One region of the Robertmurraya beringensis genome, then DNA from elsewhere that is predicted to be linked to it. Evidence: riboswitches for the same ligand, from Rfam matches in the RefSeq annotation. Region 1 holds a riboswitch; the other holds the start of a gene.
The links. Region 1 has a riboswitch for cyclic di-GMP ahead of ACFFHF_RS13300 (EAL domain-containing protein). Riboswitches for the same ligand answer to the same signal wherever they lie in the genome.
Positions count from the first base shown of each region.

Region 2: another riboswitch for cyclic di-GMP. It lies ahead of ACFFHF_RS12280 (GAF domain-containing protein); the one in region 1 lies ahead of ACFFHF_RS13300 (EAL domain-containing protein).

Region 1 is NZ_JBHLUU010000096.1:374-13,185, forward strand. Features, by position in the region: gene ACFFHF_RS13290 (cell wall hydrolase) at 1-524, shown strand, start outside; gene ACFFHF_RS13295 (STAS domain-containing protein) at 550-1,377, opposite strand; cyclic di-GMP riboswitch class I at 1,580-1,667, shown strand; gene ACFFHF_RS13300 (EAL domain-containing protein) at 1,789-3,978, shown strand; gene ACFFHF_RS13305 (NAD(P)-binding domain-containing protein) at 3,984-4,853, shown strand; gene ACFFHF_RS13310 (cell wall hydrolase) at 5,150-5,746, shown strand; gene ACFFHF_RS13315 (hypothetical protein) at 5,893-6,024, opposite strand; gene ACFFHF_RS13320 (hypothetical protein) at 6,154-6,282, shown strand; gene ACFFHF_RS13325 (LysE family transporter) at 6,394-7,002, shown strand; gene ACFFHF_RS13330 (CBO0543 family protein) at 7,131-7,382, shown strand; gene ACFFHF_RS13335 (CBO0543 family protein) at 7,459-7,935, opposite strand; gene ACFFHF_RS13340 (DUF2238 domain-containing protein) at 7,960-8,586, opposite strand; gene ACFFHF_RS13345 (EAL domain-containing protein) at 8,791-11,136, shown strand; gene ACFFHF_RS13350 (PstS family phosphate ABC transporter substrate-binding protein) at 11,269-12,414, shown strand; gene ACFFHF_RS13355 (YnfA family protein) at 12,477-12,803, shown strand.
Region 2 is NZ_JBHLUU010000081.1:811-7,110, forward strand. Features, by position in the region: gene ACFFHF_RS12265 (PTS mannitol transporter subunit IICBA) at 1-1,340, shown strand, start outside; gene ACFFHF_RS12270 (BglG family transcription antiterminator) at 1,420-3,528, shown strand; gene ACFFHF_RS12275 (mannitol-1-phosphate 5-dehydrogenase) at 3,528-4,670, shown strand; cyclic di-GMP riboswitch class I at 4,896-4,982, shown strand; gene ACFFHF_RS12280 (GAF domain-containing protein) at 5,170-5,796, shown strand.

The sequences.
Region 1 (12,812 bases):
GGTTCGAAACTACTTCGAGCGCAGCTGAACAAACTCTTTCAGTGAAAAGTGGAGAAACATCTTGGAAAGTAGTAAGCAAAACGGATAACTCTGCTCTAGAATTAATAAAAGAGAATCATGATAAATTTCCAACATTATATGAAAAGGAAATTGATGTTACAGATCAGGAAAAGGAATTGATGGCCCGACTCGTAAGCGCGGAAGCAAAAGGAGAGCCGTACGAAGGGAAAGTGGCTGTGGCAGAAGTTATTATTAACCGAGTAGAGCATGAAGAATTCCCTGACACAGTAAAAGAAGTTGTATATGAGCAGGTATCTGGTACGTATGCATTTTCTCCTGTTCAAAATGGAGAGATTAACAAGCCAGCGGATGTGGAATCAGTGGAAGCGGTAGAAGAGGCTCTAGTTGACAAAGAGAATGATTCAGAGGCTATATATTTTTATAATCCGGAAATCGCAACGGACACATGGATTTTATCAAGACAAGTGATAGAAACAATTGGAAACCATCGATTTGCGATTTAAAAACCAGGGAAAAACCCTGGTTTTTCTATTGAATAATGTATTGCTTTAATGCTTGTTGTAAAGTTCCTAATGTTTTTGTCTTCATAAAGAAGGAGGAAATATCTAAATGAATCATCTTTTTAACCACTTCGGCACGTAAACCAGTAATAATCGAATGGCAACCCATCATGGAAGTACCATCGATGATTTTCATGAGATGATCGATCACGTCGGGTTCCATATTGCCAATTCCTGATAAATCAATAATTAACGTTTGAATTCGTAGTCTTCCAATTTCTGTGAGAACCTTTTCTTCAAGTATGGCCGTTCGGAAGGAGTCTACGGTCCCAATTAAAGGCAAAATACATACAGAAGAAGTGATTGGAATAATAGGTACTGATAGATTTTCAACTAGTTGTCTTTGTGCAACAATTAGGGCATCTTTGTAATTTGAATAACTGATAAAGAAAGTATTCAAAAACTGGTCGACACGGTTATTAATTTGTAGCTCGAGATGAAAGAAGTCATCCAAATCATATTTGTTGGAAAGATTGTTAAACGATTGAATAAATCTCCAAAGTGTACGCCTTATCGCTTGAACCCACTCCAGTTTGAAGGATAATTCAATTGAATGGGTTGCCCAGACAATTCCCTCCTGCTTGGCAAAAGCTTTCAGTGCATCTTCATTACCATCAATAATGTCAATGACCAGCTTTTGAGCATTCGAGACTAAGTTGATATTACCGATCCTTAGTATTTCATCGATCCGATCTTTTACATTTACAGCCTCTAGAAGAAGTGAGTTCTTAAATTTATCTTTATTTTCTTCAATAAAGTATTTTAAGTCAAAAGAAGCTTGATATGTAAGTTCCATAAGATGTTCCCCCTTTTACATTTCCCCAAGAACTGATACCCGTAAAATGTATTTGATAAACATGTTTTTACAATAAATATTAATTATATATTTAATGAGGAAAAAGAACGATTTTTTAATTAAAAAAAACAGTGACTTTTATCATAGTTATCGACTATTTTCGACAAATCTTCTATAATATGTTTGCTAAAATATAAAATAAAATTGAAAAAGGCAAACTCATTGAAAGGTGGGGACGCAAAGCTACAGGTCTAAGGTTCAAAAGGAACTAGGATGGCTGAGTTGCCAAGGGAATAATCGGAAGACCTATATCCCTTTTGGTATAGGTCTTTTCTGTATTTCTTTAAATTTATTGGCCATACACCTTTAACATTACAATAGAAATATAACAGAAGAGAAGAAGGTCATGTCATGAGCAACCAAAAATTCGATTTATTGGAGAAAGTGTTTCATACAAGTAATGATTACTTAATTGTAAAAGATGTTAATGGAAGATGGATCGAAGCAAATAAAAAGACCCTGCAATTATTTGATATTGAGGAAGGGGCATATAAGGGAAAAACGGATGAACAACTTGCACAGAAATACAAAAAGTTTGAGAACTATGGTCCTATTTGTGTTCATTCAGACAATCAAGCGTGGGTAAGTAAAACAGAATTTCAATTAAAAGAATCGTTTCGTATGGATGGGAATGACTATACATTTCATGTTAGAAAGATTCCACTTTATGATGAGAACGGTTATGCAGATAGTTTAGTCGTAGTAGGTAGAAATATTACGGAGCAAGAAAAATACCAAGCCATTAGTGATAAACAGTATAAAGCCTTACAAATGATTGCGTCAGGTGAACCATTAATTGATGTTTTTCGAAATATTGTGAATGCTGTGGAGGTACTATCTAGTAACAGTATTTGCTCGATAATGTTTTATGAAGAGAGTGAGAATTGGTTACGTAACGGATATTCACATAGCTTTCCAGATGGATTTTTAAAGAAAATCGACCGGTTTCCAGTTGGTTTGAACTATGCATCTTGTGGACATGCTGCTTTCACGAAAGAGATAGCAATTGTCTCGGATATTGAAACTGACCCATCTTGGTCTAATTGGAAAACGATCCCTTTGAGCTATCAATTGCATTCTTGTTGGTCGATTCCCATTCTGTCGTCAAAAGGAGAATTATTCGGTACATTTGCGATCTATCATCCTGAAGTAAGAAAACCAAAGTCGTATGAAATCGAATTACTTAAAGTATTTAGTTATTTAACTGGATTAGCGATTGAAAGGGATAATCAGGTAAAAGAAATCCAATACTTGGCATCTCATGACACATTAACAAATCTCCCGAATATCCGATTTTTAAAGGATGTTATTGATCGTTTAATTAGTAGACAAGATGAGTTTGCGATTTTGTTTATTGATTTAGACCGATTTAAGCCTATTAATGATACCTTCGGACACGCGGTAGGAGATCAGGTGTTAAGTGAAGTAGCAAGGCGGATAAACTCAAATATCCCGAAGAAAGGGATCGTCACCCGTATGGGTGGTGATGAATTTGTCATCCTTTTAAGAAAAATGAAAATTGAGAAACAACCAAAAGCAGTGGCAGAAAAAATATTACAAGAAATAAAAGAACCGATAATAATAAATGACAGAGAGTTTTACGTATCAGCTAGTATTGGGATCAGTATGTACCCATTTCATGGTCATACAGGGGACATATTAATTAGAAATGCAGATGTTGCGATGTATAGTGTAAAAGGCGAGGATGGACAATCCATCCAAATGTTCAATGATTCCCTCACGAAGCACGGTACAGAATTATTTATGTTACAAGGAGAACTTCGTGAAGCAATCAAGCAAGAGCAATTTTTTATACAATATCAACCGAAAATTCAATTGGCAACAGGTAAATTTACTGGTCTAGAAGCACTCATCAGATGGAAGCATCCACTGAAGGGGAACATCAGTCCTGACACATTTATCCCATTAGCAGAGGAAAGTGGATTTATTGATGCGTTAGGAGAATGGGTTCTCCGGGAAGTATGTTTACAGGTAAAGAAGTGGAGGGAGACAAACCTAGCACATTTACCTGTTGCAGTAAATGTGTCTGTGAGACAATTTGTTTTAAATGATATCCCCAGTTTAGTGGAAGATATTCTAGCAGAATATGATCTACCATCCGAATCAATTGAGATTGAAATTACAGAAAGTGTGTTAAGTAAGCATGAATATTTAATTCAAAATGCAGTTAGCAAGCTTCAAGAAATTGGAGTGAAAGTGTCAATTGATGATTTTGGGACAGGATATGCTTCAATGACGTATTTAAAACAATTTCGTGCAAATAAAATCAAAATTGATCGTTCTTTTATCAGCTCTCTTCCACATGATGTAAATGAAGCAGCCATCGTTTCTGCGGTTATTACATTAGCGCGTGATTTACATATGGATGTTATTGCAGAGGGCATTGAGACGAAGGAACAACTCGACTTTTTATTAGAAAAAGGCTGTTCTGAAGGCCAAGGGTACTATTTCAGTCGTCCGGTATCTTCAAATGAAATCGAGGAACTATTTGAAAGAGTAAATAAATTTAAAAGGGAGTGAAAACTTTGAAAGTTGGATTGATCGGCTTAGGAAATATGGGTTTACCGATGGCTGAAAATCTTTTGAAAAATGGCTATGAATTAGTAGTATACAATCGGACGAAAAGTAAATGCCATGACCTAACCACAAAAGGAGCCATTATAGCTAACACTCCTGCTGAAGCAGCAAGACAAACGAATATCGTACTTACTATTCTTTCTGACGATACAGCATTGGAGAACGTTGTGTTTGGTGAGGAAGGAATACTTGCGGGGTTACAACCAGGAGGCATTCATGTGTCTATCAGTACCATCAGTGTGTACTTGGCAAAAAAACTAACGGTTGACCATGAAAATGCCAGTCAACATTTTATTTCTTCCACCGTTTTAGGTCGTCCTGAGGCAGCGGCAGCAGCTGCTTTACGCTTTATAGTTGCAGGTCCAGAAGAGGCAAGGAAGAAAGTAAAACCCATCCTTCAATCGTTAGGGCAAGATGTTTTTATTGTTGGTGAACAAGGGTATTTATCAAATGTGGCTAAACTAGGAAACAACTTCTTACTTGTTTCCATGCTAGAGTCCTTATCAGAGATCTTGGTTATGGTAGAGAAACATGGAGTTGAACCAAAGCAGTTTTTAGAAATTATTAATTCTCTGTTTGCATCTCCAGTTTATAATACTTATGGAAAAATGATGACAAATGAACAGTTTGATCCTGCTGGCTTTAAGCTAAAGCTAGGATTAAAGGATGTGAACCTAATGATTGATGCAGCGAATGAGGTATCCACCCTGTTGCCAATTGCTAATCTCGCGCAATCTCACTACAGTTATGCGATCGAAAAAGGCTGGGGAGATTTAGATTGGTCAGCGATCATGAAGGTACTAAAGGAGATCAATTAAGTAGAGTCAATAGGCTCTACTTTTAATTTGTGGAGGAAAATAAGAGTCGGGGTTAGGCAAAATTTTGACCAAAAAGCTTGTCATCATTTAGAAATATACCTGTAATATCCCTCGAATCAAGAAAAAAATGAAGAGACATTGCTGGAAATTTGATCCTTTTCAAAGCTTATGAACCGTTGATGCTATTGCTATTGGGAAAATTAACTAATTGAAGGGAAATTTTGGTTCATGAAACGGTATGTTACATCTGGTAATCTACTAGTTGTTCGAGAAAACAGCAATTGGAGGTACAAACTATGAAAATGGTAAAAAAATTACTAGTGATCTCAACTCTATCATTTACATTGGTTGGATTCGGATCAGCAGCAGGTGCTGCAACTCAATCACATGTAGTACAAAAAGGAGATACGTTCTGGAATATCGGGTCAAAGTATGGTGTATCTGTACTAAATTTAATGAAGCAAAATAACAAAACGACATCACTATTATATCCAGGTGAAAAGCTAGTGATTCCTGCAACTAATTTGTCAGCAGCTGATAAGGATTTATTAGCGAGACTAGTAAGTGCGGAAGCTAAAGGGGAGTCTTACGCAGGGAAAGTAGCTGTTGCGACAGTGATTTTAAATCGTCTGAATCACCCAGATTTTCCTAATACAGTAAGTGAAGTCATTTATCAAATCGACCAAGGTTATTATGCATTTACACCTGTTAAAAATGGAACTATTAACCAGGCAGCAGATGAAGAATCAAAGCGTGCAGTTGACGAGGCGCTAGCGTTCCAAGGGCAAGGACAAGGTTCATTATACTTTTACAATCCACAAACAGCCGCAAGCGACTGGGTGTTCTCTCGTGAAACCACGATTACAATTGGAAACCATAGATTTGCGAAATAAATAATAGCAAGAGGGAATGTCCCTCTTGCATACATAACATTTCTACCCATAAATAGCCATTTGATCTCATCATTCGCTGTATTATGTAAAAGATAACGTATTGTGTTCAAATAAATAAGGCAGGAACTAATTCCTGCCTTATGGTGTTACTTTTGTTTTTTCTGTTGGGCCTTCATTTTATTACTTGTTAACTCAGCTGCGTATTCCTCTTGTGACATTCCTCGTTTTGCGCTTTCAGACTCAATCTTTCTAGTCTTGTTATCATTACGATTTGGCATAGTAACACCTCCCTTTAAACAAAGATATTTTGTACAAAGTTTACACTTCTATTCAAAGGAGAATACGTATGAAAAAAATAAGTAAACTAAAACCGTATTGCCAAACAAAGATAAGGAAGGTGAGACAAGATGGCGAAAAATAAAAACAATCAATTTAAGAATAATAAAAATGCTTTACCTAAAGCGGATGTAGAATTTTCGTCTGAAAATGGGTTAGAAAGAAAAGCGTTGAAGGCATTGAAGAAAGTAAATAAGTAAAAATGGAAAAGTCGAATTCCGTTATTTTAGGGAATTCGACTTTTCCAATTAGTAGAGACTCATCCAACTATTTCTTATAAACTATAAGAAATAGCATCAGGAGGAGTTTTCATGTTTGAAGCAATTATTCATGGGTTTATTTTAGCATTTGGATTAATCTTGCCTTTAGGAGTTCAAAATGTTTTTGTATTTAACCAAGGCGCGACACAAGCTCGATTTTTAGGGGCATTACCGGTGATTATTACTGCGGCTATTTGTGACACATTACTTATTTCCCTAGCCGTCTTAGGAGTCTCGGTGGTGGTTCTTGACTATGATTGGTTAAGAATGCTTTTGCTTTTTGCAGGCATCCTCTTTCTCATTTATATGGGATTTGTTACTTGGAATAGTAAACCAGCTATGAATGAAGGGGAGAGTGGAATATCTTTTTCACCGAAAAAACAAGTTATTTTTGCTATGTCGGTATCGTTGCTCAACCCTCATGCCATTTTAGATACAATTGGAGTGATTGGAACTAGCTCCTTAGCCTATTTAGGTTTTGAGAAACTAGCATTTGCTATTACTTGCATACTGGTCTCATGGCTGTGGTTCCTTGGCTTAGGAATTGTCGGAAGAATGTCGGGTAGGCTTGATCAATCTGGTCGCTTCTTATTGATCTTAAATAAAATCTCAGCAATTGTCATGTGGGGGACAGCTATTTATATTGGTGTTACCCTATGAGTTTCAAAAAAAGGTCTAAAACCATTGGGATAGAGGTCCATGCTTTTTTGTTTGCCTGCATACTTCATCTATGAATAGATGGAAGAATTGGAGGGAACATACAAACAAAATCATTCAACCATCCATATATATTTCCCGCGTATTTACTTTATCGAGATGCTATCATTCCTCTACTCGTACTCATTTTCGTGAATGGTTTTTATACAACCAAAGGATTGCGAATTAGGGCAATTTATTTCTTTATATGCTTCATCTGTTTACATGCTATGGAAGTACTTTTACTACAGTATAAAATAATCGAATATCTCAAATGGAAATGGTTGTTTTCAGCTATCACAAATGTTGGATACCTGATGATGGGATTATTCATAGTTCATTGATAAAATGAAATAAAAGTCAATCTTCTTTAAGGGAAGATTGGCTTTTATACTGAAGAAGTTTATTTCATAAAAGTCTTTATTGAGTCTTAGATAAACTTCTAATCATACCCATAAGCGCTCGTACAATAAGAAAACTAAAGGCGATCGACAGAAAACTATAATAGGAGTTCCACGATTTTTTATAGTTTATCAATTTTGTCTTCCTTTCAAGAAAGTGTTCAGCTATGGCAGAGGGAACACTAAAATAAAGACATTTTTTTACTATGTCAAATACGCTAGAGGTTTTAGTGATTTGGTTAAAATACACACATGAGATCGGGAACAGTAAATAACTAAATAATACACTGATATCAAAGCCGCTGATTAGATTCACAGGATATTTTAAGAACCCTTTTCTTACAAGTAAGTTATCAATAAAGGTAGCGAAGTAACTTTTCAGAAAAAATACTAGCAACCAATCTTTAATAGGTGGTTTCCTTAATAAGTTAATGAACAACCCAAGACTGATAATAAATAAAGCTTTCAAAATATTCATTTCTAATTTATTCCTCATAATATCCTCCTTACTTGAAATAGTTTATCCATCGGACTTTTTCCTCAAGTATTTATTATGTACGCTAGTAAGAAGAATCAAAGCAATGATTGAGCCTGCAAGGGTAAGCGACATATCCCACTGTGAATCCCATATATCACCTTGAGTGCCTAAAAAATCCTTCGATGCTTTTCCGCCATGTGTAATGATCGACACAAGCCATTCAATGATCTCATATAAAGCCGAAATAGCAAGGGCTACACTTAAGGAAAGGGAAGCTAACCATTTTCCTTTTGATAGTGATGATTTTCGGATTAAGATTTCTCTTATAACGATGATCAAAAGTCCTTTTAAGAAATGACCGAACCGATCATAGTGATTTCTTTCGAAATGAAAATCATCTTTAATCCAATTAAAAAGGGGGACTTCAGAGTAGGTATAGTGCCCTCCGATAAAAGTGAAAATGGACAGAATAGCAATGATGAAGTAGGAAAGGGTTGTGAGTTGAAATTTTTTATAAATAGCAATCACAACAAGCAGTCCAATAACCGCAGGGAGTACCTCCAATGTCCATATTCGATAACCAACAGGTTTAATAGCCGACCAAATAAAAACAGCAACTACAATTAGTAGCAGGAGCAAATGAATTTTTATGCCAGCCTTTTTACTCAATATTTTCACCTCCACTTATAGTATTGACAATCGATAGTAGGTAAATGCAGTCAAGTAGTTCGTTCGAAGGATACACTCCATCTGCAGGTTTCTTTAATGGAATATCAAAATGGTTGTTATTAAAAAGTGGCAAAGCATTTACAGAAGAGCTGCTAAGCTCTTGACTGACCTTGCCAAATCTTTAATGAAGTAGATGGAAGCTGGATGGACCTGTATAAGGTTTATCCAGTTTTTTGCATTATTAATGAGTTAATACAAATAATAGGAAAAATACGTTTCGGATTTGTGAAGGGAAATGGTGTTCGCATGTGGAAGGATTGGGGCGTAGCAAAGAAAGCAGCATTACACTTTGTCATTTTTTATATCACCATTAGCTGCTTGTGGGTTTTATTATCCGATTATATTTTCACAAGAAACCTAAATAATTTTCCTGAATGGATGAATACGTCAAAAGGCATGTTTTTTATCATATTAAGTGGGTTTGTCTTCTATAATTTATTAAAAAAAATGATCAAAGATATTATTAAAGATGAGCGTTATTACAGACTAATTGTAGAAAATGCTTCTGATTTAATTTTGGTGATTGATCAGCATGGAAAAATGGAGTACATTTCTCCATCGCTTCTATCGATTGTTGGCTATCACCCACAGGATTACATTGGAAAAACGGTAAAAGAAATATTCAGCCAAGAAGAGATAACAAAATTAAGGTACAGCTATATACTAAAAGATCAAAATGTACCAATAAAATTTAGAATAAAGAATAAAAGTGGGAGAACCATTCTTCTCGAAGGTAAAGGGGTGTCCATCGCTGACGAAAAGGATTCAGGCCGGTATGTCGTTATTGTTCAAGATATTACGGAACGTGACAGAGCCGAAAGAGATCTATTAGAAAGTGAAGAGAGATATCGGAAGCTAGTCGAATATTCACCTGAAACAACTTTGATACATAAAAATAGAAAAATCATTTACGTGAACCAAGCTGGCGTAAGGTTAATAGGGGCTCATCATTCTAAGGAAGTCATGGGAAGAGATGTGCTAGATTTTATCTATCCAGAGGACCTAAACCAGGCTATTGAAAAGATGAAGCAAGTCAAAAAGGGGATATCTGAAATTAGTGAATATCGTATCCTAAGGTTAGATGGTACAGTCATTTATACGGATATGATGGCGTTTTTAACGACCTATGAGGGAGAAGAAGCTACTCAAGTCATAGTCAGAGATATTTCAAAACGGAAAAAAGCAGAAGAACAAGTTCAGTTATTAGCATATTACGATTCATTAACCGGCATGGCAAATCGCAATCTTTTGTATGAGCATTTAAACGAAACAGTAACAAGAAGCGAAAAGATAGGACAATCCTTTGCTGTCATGTTTTTGGATTTAGATCGGTTTAAGATGATCAATGATACGTATGGACATAGTTTTGGGGATTTATTATTACAGAAGGTAGCTACGAGACTAAAGAACTCTATAGGTGAGGAAGGAAGTATCTTTCGTTATGGAGGGGACGAGTTTATTATTGTCCTAAAAACTGGTAAACGGTCTAGAGTGTCTGAGATAGCGGAAAAAATCATTTTTACGTTAGCTTCCCCATTTGTAATCAATGACCGACAAATGTTCATTTCAACAAGTATAGGAATAAGTGTCTACCCAAAAGATGGAGATAATGTAGAAGCGATTATCCAAAATTCAGATATTGCCATGTACAATGCAAAGGAAAATGGAAAGAATAATTACCAATATTACACTTCTTCTCTAAATCTTAGTAATCAAAGGCGAATGGAATTAGAAACTGGGCTACGGAATGCTATTAACAATAACGAGTTGAGCCTTCATTATCAACCTCAGGTAAACCTTGTATCCAATCAAATCATTGGATTAGAAGCATTGGTCCGTTGGCAACACCCTAAATATGGTTTTATCTCTCCAGCAGAATTTATCCCACTTGCCGAAGAGACAGGCCTCATTTTCTCGATTGGAAAGTGGGTATTAAAAACGGCTTGTACACAGTGTAAGCAATGGATTGATTTCGGTTTACCGATTGAGAGTGTATCAGTTAATGTGTCTCCCTTACAATTTCGAGAGAAAAACTTTGTTTCATCCGTCAATCAGATACTAGAGGAGTCGGACCTACCTCCGAGATATCTTGAACTAGAAATTACCGAAAGTGTAACTAGCAATGTGAATCAAGCACTGAGCATTATGAAAGAAATTAAAGAACTCGGGGTAAGATTTGCTATTGATGACTTTGGTACGGGGTATTCTTCTCTTAACTACTTAAGACATTTTCCCATTCATAAGTTAAAAATTGATAAATCTTTCATTGATGAAATCAATCAGCATAAGGATGGAGAAGAGATTGTAAAAACAATCATTGAATTGGGCAATCGGTTACGTTTTCAGGTCATTGCTGAAGGAGTAGAAGACGAACAGCAACTTTCCTTCTTAAAAGAAAATAACTGCTATTTAGCGCAAGGGTATTTCTTTAGTAAGCCACTTCCGGCAGAGGAGATTGAAGTTCTTTTAAGAAAGAAAATAGTGGAGTAAAATACCTTCCAAAAGCTTTTAGATGGAAGGTATTTAATTTGTTTATAAAATTTTCCAAATTCTCTTTCCTTCAATTGGAAATATAGTTATAATTAGTGTAAAAATACACTATTTGTTTAACAGGAGGGAATTATGAGGTTATTTGGAGCGATTGTAGTTGTTTTCGTTTTTGGGTTTATTGGATTCTATGGAACTATCATTCTAACAATCTCAAGATCGTCCGAGTTTTATCCTATTTTTACCCCTATTGTGGCACTTGGTTTAATGATTATTTCAATCTTAGGTATTTATGACCAATTGAAGAAAAAGGTAGTAAAACGACTCTCAATCGGATTTCTGGCTCTGGCTGTATGTGTGGTGGGTGGCTTTGAAGCTTATCAATCTTATTTAAAAAGTCTGGAAGTGGTAAGTACGCAAGATGTGGATTTATCTCAATATCTCCCGTTTGTTGAAAACTCAAAGGTGGTAACGTTAGATGAGGCTTCTACGTTTAACATTGAAGAAAATCCTCCAACTCTAGATGGAGCCACGGCTCTTTATCCGGTATATGCAGGATTTGTTCAAGCTGTTTACCCGGAAAAAGAATATTCATTAGATGAAAGTGAAGTGGTTTCGACTCAAACGAGTTTTGCGTTTGAGCGTTTAGTAAAAGGTGAGGTTGATATGGTTTTTATGGCACACCCGTCTGAGGAACAAATGAAGAATGCTAGACTCCAAGGAGTGGAACTAACTTTAACCCCGATTGGAAGAGAAGCCTTTGTGTTTTTTGTTCACAAAAACAATCCAGTGGAGGAGCTAACGGTTGAGCAAATTCAAGGGATCTATTCAGGAGAAATTACCAACTGGAAGGAAGTAGGAGGAAAGGACGAAGAAATCCGTGCCTTCCAACGACCAGAAGGAAGTGGCAGTCAATCAGCACTAATCAATTTTATGGGAGATATCCCCATTATGGATCCGCCATCAAAGGATATCGTTTCCGGAATGGGAGGCATCATTCGGGAAACGAGTAATTATCAAAACCGTCGAAATGCTATCGGTTACTCGTTCAGACATTTTTCAGAGGAGATGGTGCAGAATGGAAAAATAAAGAATATTTCCGTAAATGGGGTACTTCCTACAAAAGAAAATATCCAGAGCGAGACGTATCCAATTGTCGCCAATTTCTTCGCTATTACAGGGAACAGTCAAAACCCTCATCTTGATGAATTTCTCCAATGGATACAATCAGAGCAGGGGCAGGAAATTGTTGAGCGAACAGGTTATGTTCCGTTGAAGTGATTTCTGACTGTGGTAATATTATGTAATGAAAATTCATTAAAACAAAACAGGAAGTGGTTTCAATTATCAGTGCATTCATATTGTTTTTATGTGCAGGAATAGCTGAAATAGGTGGTGGCTACTTAATTTGGCTTTGGCTACGAGAGGGCAAACCGGTGTATTGGGGAATAGCTGGTGGAATCGCATTAGCTCTATATGGTGTGATTGCAGCATTTCAATCTTTTCCTTCCTTTGGTAGAGTATATGCAGCCTATGGTGGAGTGTTCGTTGTGCTTTCTGTCCTATGGGGATGGGGAGTGGATAAGAAAACACCTGATTTATATGATTGGGTAGGAGCTGCAATCTGTGTATTAGGGGCTGCCATTATCCTTTTTGCCCCACGTCAATAAAAAGGCGTA
Region 2 (6,300 bases), on a different contig from region 1:
ATAATGCGATTAATCACGGAGTTCTTTCACCCATTGGTGTGGAACAAGTAAAACAAACGGGACAATCCATTCTGTTCCTTCTTGAAGCAAATCCAGGTCCTGGAATTGGTGTCCTACTTGCGTATATGTTTTTTGGAAAAGGAACAGCAAAGAAATCAGCACCAGGTGCAGGAATCATTCACTTTTTCGGTGGAATTCATGAGATTTATTTCCCATATATCTTAATGCGCCCTATGTTATTTTTCGCTGTCATCCTAGGTGGAATGAGTGGAGTATTTACATTGGTTCTATTAGGCGGTGGATTATTTGCTCCATCATCACCAGGTAGTATTCTTGCCATTACTGCGGTTACCCCACATCATGCAAGTGCATATATAGCAAACTTTGCTGGTGTAATTGTGGCAGCAGTCGTGTCATTTATTGTTTCTTCCTTTATTCTGAAAACGGGGAAACAGGGGGAAGATGACCTAGAAGCAGCCGCTCAAAAAATGCAAGAAATGAAAGGGAAGAAAAGCTCTGTATCAAATGTACTTACAGATCAAGGAGCTATCCCTGACAATGTTACAAAGATTATCTTTGCATGTGATGCTGGAATGGGTTCAAGCGCTATGGGAGCATCGTTGTTACGTAAAAAAGTAAAAGAAGCGGGAATGGATATCGGGGTTACCAATATGGCTATTAGTAATCTTCCAGCGGACGCTCAAATTGTCATTACACAGGAGGAGCTAACTCCTAGAGCAAAAAACAAAGTACCAAACGCTTATCATATTTCTGTTGATAATTTCCTTTCAAGTCCTGAGTACGATAAGCTCATTAGTGAGTTGCAATTTCCAGCAAGTTCCACTCTTCATGAAGTCGTTGAAGATGCAGAAGAGAATGCTACCGATCATTTGAATGAGGAAGAATCACATAACGATGATTTGCTTCGTCCTGAAAATGTCTTTATCAATCAGGAGTTTGCCAATAAGGAAGAAGCCATTCGCTTTGCCGGTCAAGCATTAAAGAATGCAGGTTACGTCGATGAAAGCTATATCGAAGCGATGATTGAGAGAGATAACATGACTTCTACGTATATGGGAAATGATGTTGCGATTCCCCATGGAACAGAAGAAGCGAAGAAGGCAGTTATTAGATCAGGATTTACTGTCCTTCAGGTTCCGAATGGCGTGGATTTTGATGGACAGAAAGTACGTTTAATCTTCGGTATTGCTGGAAAAGACGGTACACATCTTGAAATCCTTTCTGGTATCGCAATTACTTGCTCCGATATGGAAAATATCGAAAAAATGGCTCAAGCAAAAACAGCTCAAGAGATTATCGATATTATTGGTAAAAAGTAAATAAGAAATAAAAAATAGAAAAGCGTATGTCTGCGCTTTTCTATTTTCTAGTTATTTCACTCAGGAACGAGTTGATACCGTGGATATAACCTCAAGGGAAAAAGCCATCATTGAATTGATTATTAAAACTTCTGGAAAACATACCGTTCTCTCAATTGCCTCTTCCCTAAATGTAAGTACCAGGACGATACAACGTGATTTAAAGGCAACAGAAAGGATCATGGAGAAGTTTGGACTAAGGCTAACACGCAACATGGATCAAGGTCTTTCTATTGAGGGGAAGAATGAACAGATATACAGGTTAATTCAGCATATAGCAGGGAGTACTCCAATTGATCAAACTCCTCTCGAAAAAAAGCTTCGATTACTTTTGGCTGTATATGAAGAAGAACATTTTAAAATTCAAACGTTAGCCACTCACCTTGGTGTCAGTTCAGCAACATTAGCCATTTATCTGGACGAACTGGCGGAATGGCTAGAGGTTTTTCAATTACAGTTAACAAGGAAAAGAGGAGTAGGAGTAGAACTGCATGGTACAGAGGCGAACAAACGAAGAGCACTTGTCCATTTTTTTCTACAGTATTTTCACGATGAGTTAATAGAAAAGCTATTTATTTTGGAAAAGGGAAGTCCATCCGAGGAAAAGATTCTTCATTATTTTTATCATGATGAGTTATTAGAAGTACTTACCTTAGTCAATACTACCTTTCATAAAACCCAAGTCCGAGTAACAGATCGAGCATACTTGGAAGTAGTCTTACATATTTATATCACTTTAATGAGAACGGATGCTCACTTTTTGTTGGAAGAGGATGTAATCTTACAAGAAAAAGAGGTTGCGATTGAATATGATCTGATGTTGATGATTAGTCGTGAGTTAGAACGAAAGCTTGATATGAGCCTTACAAAAAGAGATATTCTTTTTTTAGCATTGATTCTAAAAGGTACAAAGCTTCAAGGTGCTGAGGCTGAACCTGAAAACATATTACTTGCTCAGCTGATTAAAAATGTGATTCGCTCTGTTTCTAATCAGCTTCAGGTCAATTTAACGGATGACTTCTCCTTATTTCAAGGGTTGCTTGCCCATATGGAGCCAGCGCTCTTTCGTATCGAACAGAAAATGGAGTCGTTTAATCCACTAAAAGAAGAAATCAAACGGAAGTATCCGGTTTTGTTTATGGCAGTAAAAAATAGTGTGAAGGAAGAGTTTAAGTCCATTGACTATTTTCCTGAGGACGAGATTGCTTTTATGGTGTTACACTTCGGTTCCGCATTATTAATGCAGGAAGAGCATTTGACCATTAAAGCCTTGGTGATTTGCCCTACCGGTATCGGGACTTCAAAGATGTTGGCTAGTAGAATCAAAAAAGAAATAGCAGAAATTGATTCAATTGATATTAAGTCGATTAAAGAAATATCGGAACATGTGAACTTACAAGCATATGACGTGATTATTTCCACTGTAAGATTGCCTTTCATCAATAAAGAATACATTTTAGTGAACCCGTTATTGAGTACGGAGAACATTGATACGATTAAAAGCTTTATACAGAATAATATTGAAGCCATAGCAAAGGGTGAAAAATACAAAAAGATCGAACGTCATTCTGTACCTTCATCTGTTGTTAAGAAAAACATCGATTTGCATGACATGCTAGAGGACATTAAGAGTATTCAACATAGTATAGAGTCTATCATGCAAAATTACCGATTTTACAGGATGAACCATTCGGAAAGCCAGGAATTGATCCTTAATAAAATGTTGCAGATTGCCGAGAAAGAGAATCTAGTGACTGAATCTGAGGACATTCTTTATTCGCTCAAAGAGAGGGAAAAAAGAGGGGGGCTCGGGATTCCTCAGACCAATTTAGCCTTATTTCATGCAAGAAATGAGCATGTGCGTGAGCTGATTTTCCAAATTGCTCATCTGCCTAATCCTTGTCTGGTTAGGGGAATGGATGGAAACATGGTCATGATGAAGAACCTATTGCTCATGCTGGCCCCATTAGAGTTAAGCAACAGACAGCAGGAGATTATTAGCTTAATTAGTACAAATATTATTGAAACCGATGAAGCTATTTTGATTTTTTCATCGGCAAATGAAGAACTAATTTATAAGAGATTAGAGTCTATTTTTTCGAATTATTTACAGTCGAATTTTAAAATAAATGATAGAGGGATGATGTAATGAAATTAGCAGTACATTTTGGAGCAGGTAACATCGGGAGAGGATTTATTGGAGCCCTTTTTTCTCAGTCAGGATACCATGTTACTTTCGTAGACATTGCCGAACCAATCATTAATCAATTAAATGATGAAAAACAATATAAAGTGAAGCTTGCCACAGATGCACAAGAGAGTATTCTTATTGAGAATGTTTCAGGATTGAATAATTTAACACAGGAAAATGAAGTAATAGAAACAATCAAGAAGGCAGCTTTTTTAACGACGGCTATTGGACCTAACATTCTCCCGAGAATAGCGCCTTTAATTGCAAAGGGATTGGCTGCAAGGGTAGAAGAGAATAGTGACAAGCTATATGTCATTGCCTGTGAAAATCAAATTTCCGCTACTGACTTATTAAAGGGTTATATTTTAGAGCATCTTGATAATCAAACGCAAGAAAAGGTACTTGCTCATGTAGAATTTTTAAATTCTGCTGTTGACCGTATCGTACCGATTCAAAATAATCAAGGTTCTCTCGATGTACTTGTTGAACCTTACCATGAATGGGTGGTAGAAACGAAAGAAGAAATTCCTCCTATTGAAGGAATGATTATCGTTCCTGAACTAGCTCCATTTATTGAAAGAAAGCTGTTTACGGTTAACACAGGACATGCCGTTATTGCTTATTTCGGTTATCTGGCAAAAAAAGAAACGATTGACCAAACTCTAGCGGATATGGATATCTACAATCAGGTGAAGGCCACACTTGGTGAGACGGGTGCTTATTTAATCAAACAGTACGATCTAGATCCGGAAGAACATCAGAAATATATTGAGAAAATCATAAAACGTTTCGAGAATTCTCATCTGCATGATGGTGTGACAAGAGTAGGTCGTTCCCCGTTAAGAAAGCTTGGACCAGAGGATCGACTCGTTCGTCCAGCCCTACAAGCTCTAAAAGCGGGCCTTTCTTACGATAATTTAGCAAAGGCTATTGCTGCAGCCTTACTTTTTGATTACAAAGATGATGAAGATGCAGTAAAGCTTCAGTCAATGATTAACGAACATGGAGTGTCGTATGTTCTTCAACAAGTATGTGGTCTTGAGGAGTCAAGCCAACTTGCTAATGATATTATTAGACATTATGAAGTATTAAAGGGGTAAAACCCTTTCTAGAGTAAGGTTGTCGGATGGTTACCGTCAACCTCTTTTTTTATCATGAATTAGGGCTTTTAGTGGTAGAACCTTACCCTACAAAGTTTTAAGGTATTTTAGTAATCTTGATATTGCATCCTATTACTGTATAATGATAAATTTAATGGGTATATGCTACTACTTTTGCAGATTAAATTGAAAATATTATTTTAGAGATTTTTAAAGAAAATATACCATCGATAATGGCAAACTTATTGAAAAATAAGGACGCAAAGCTACGGGTCTAAAGCTAGGTACAGCAATGATCGCCGGGTTACCGAAAGGGTTGGATTAATAAAATGGTAGGATTATTTCCTATTTTATTAAAGCTCACCAATCTTTTGGTGGGCTTTTTATTGTTAGTTATTAACACTTCACTCATTACTTCAAGCTCAGATAAATTAAAAATTTTATAAAGAGAGGTAGAAAAAAACGATTAAAATAATATGAAATATTATAGGAGAAACAAATGAAAAATAAGAACATAGTTGTCTTTATGAGGGAATACTCGTCAAATAAAAAAATTAAAGAATTACTAAAAAAAATAAATCCTTTGCTTGCTAAAAAAGAGAATAATCTAAGAATCCATCTAGAGGCGTTAATCAATAATGGGATAACCGAAGAGGAATTTATGGTATTAGATGCAAAAGTGAAGTTAGGTAAACTATGTCTGGATTTAGAAGAATTTATTCCTAATAGTTTTGCTACTATCCTTTTTTATGTGAAAGAGGAAAACAAGATCTATCATGGGGCTGCACCCAATATTCCTTTACAATATTTTGAATTTTTTCAGGATATAAATGATAAGCAACTGTTTCATGAAATGATTTGTGGTAGAGCAATTGCTTCAAGGGACATTGTTTACTCTGAGATTTTTTCGGATCCACAATGTATTCATGAGAGGCGAATTTCTTTGGAAAGAGGTTTCCAATCAGTTTGGTCAGTTCCTTTTTTTAAAAATGATTCAATAATTGGTACATTTGCCATTTATCAAACAATAAAGAAGAAGCCGTCTAGAAATCAAATAGAACAAGTAAAACAAAAGGTTTCTGAATATCAAGATGAAATATATAGATTTTCAAATAACATAGTTTAAAAAATGCTTAAACTGTGACCAGAAAAGTTTTACTAGGTAGTTACGAAAACCTGATTAGTGCAGTTTTAGTTTGTCCGGGTTGAGTACTCAATGTAGTTTATTGGTATTTTATAGCTAGATATTCTTTCTTACATTGGAGAGCCCGCTAGTAACTAGCGGGCTTTATTTTAGGTGACGGGGTCGAAGCCACAAGTGCAGTTACGTTCTAGGTTGGCTACTGGTATAGTAAAACCATATGAAAAAGGACAACCAGAAATATGGCTGAGCTTATATACACTATTAAACATGAGGTAAAAAAATGGACAAAATCATACACTCTCTAAAAAGTTTTCGTTACACCAAAGCGGTGTTTGTCAAGATAGTTGTCGCATTTAACTTGTTTACTAGTGTAAGAACGTAAGGGTAACTACCGCGCTTTGCTTGGTGGTCTTCTCATCAAAGAACAGAATTCATTCTGTTCTTTGATGAGAAGGGAATGGGTAGTTCAAGCTCAGTCGCAGTGGG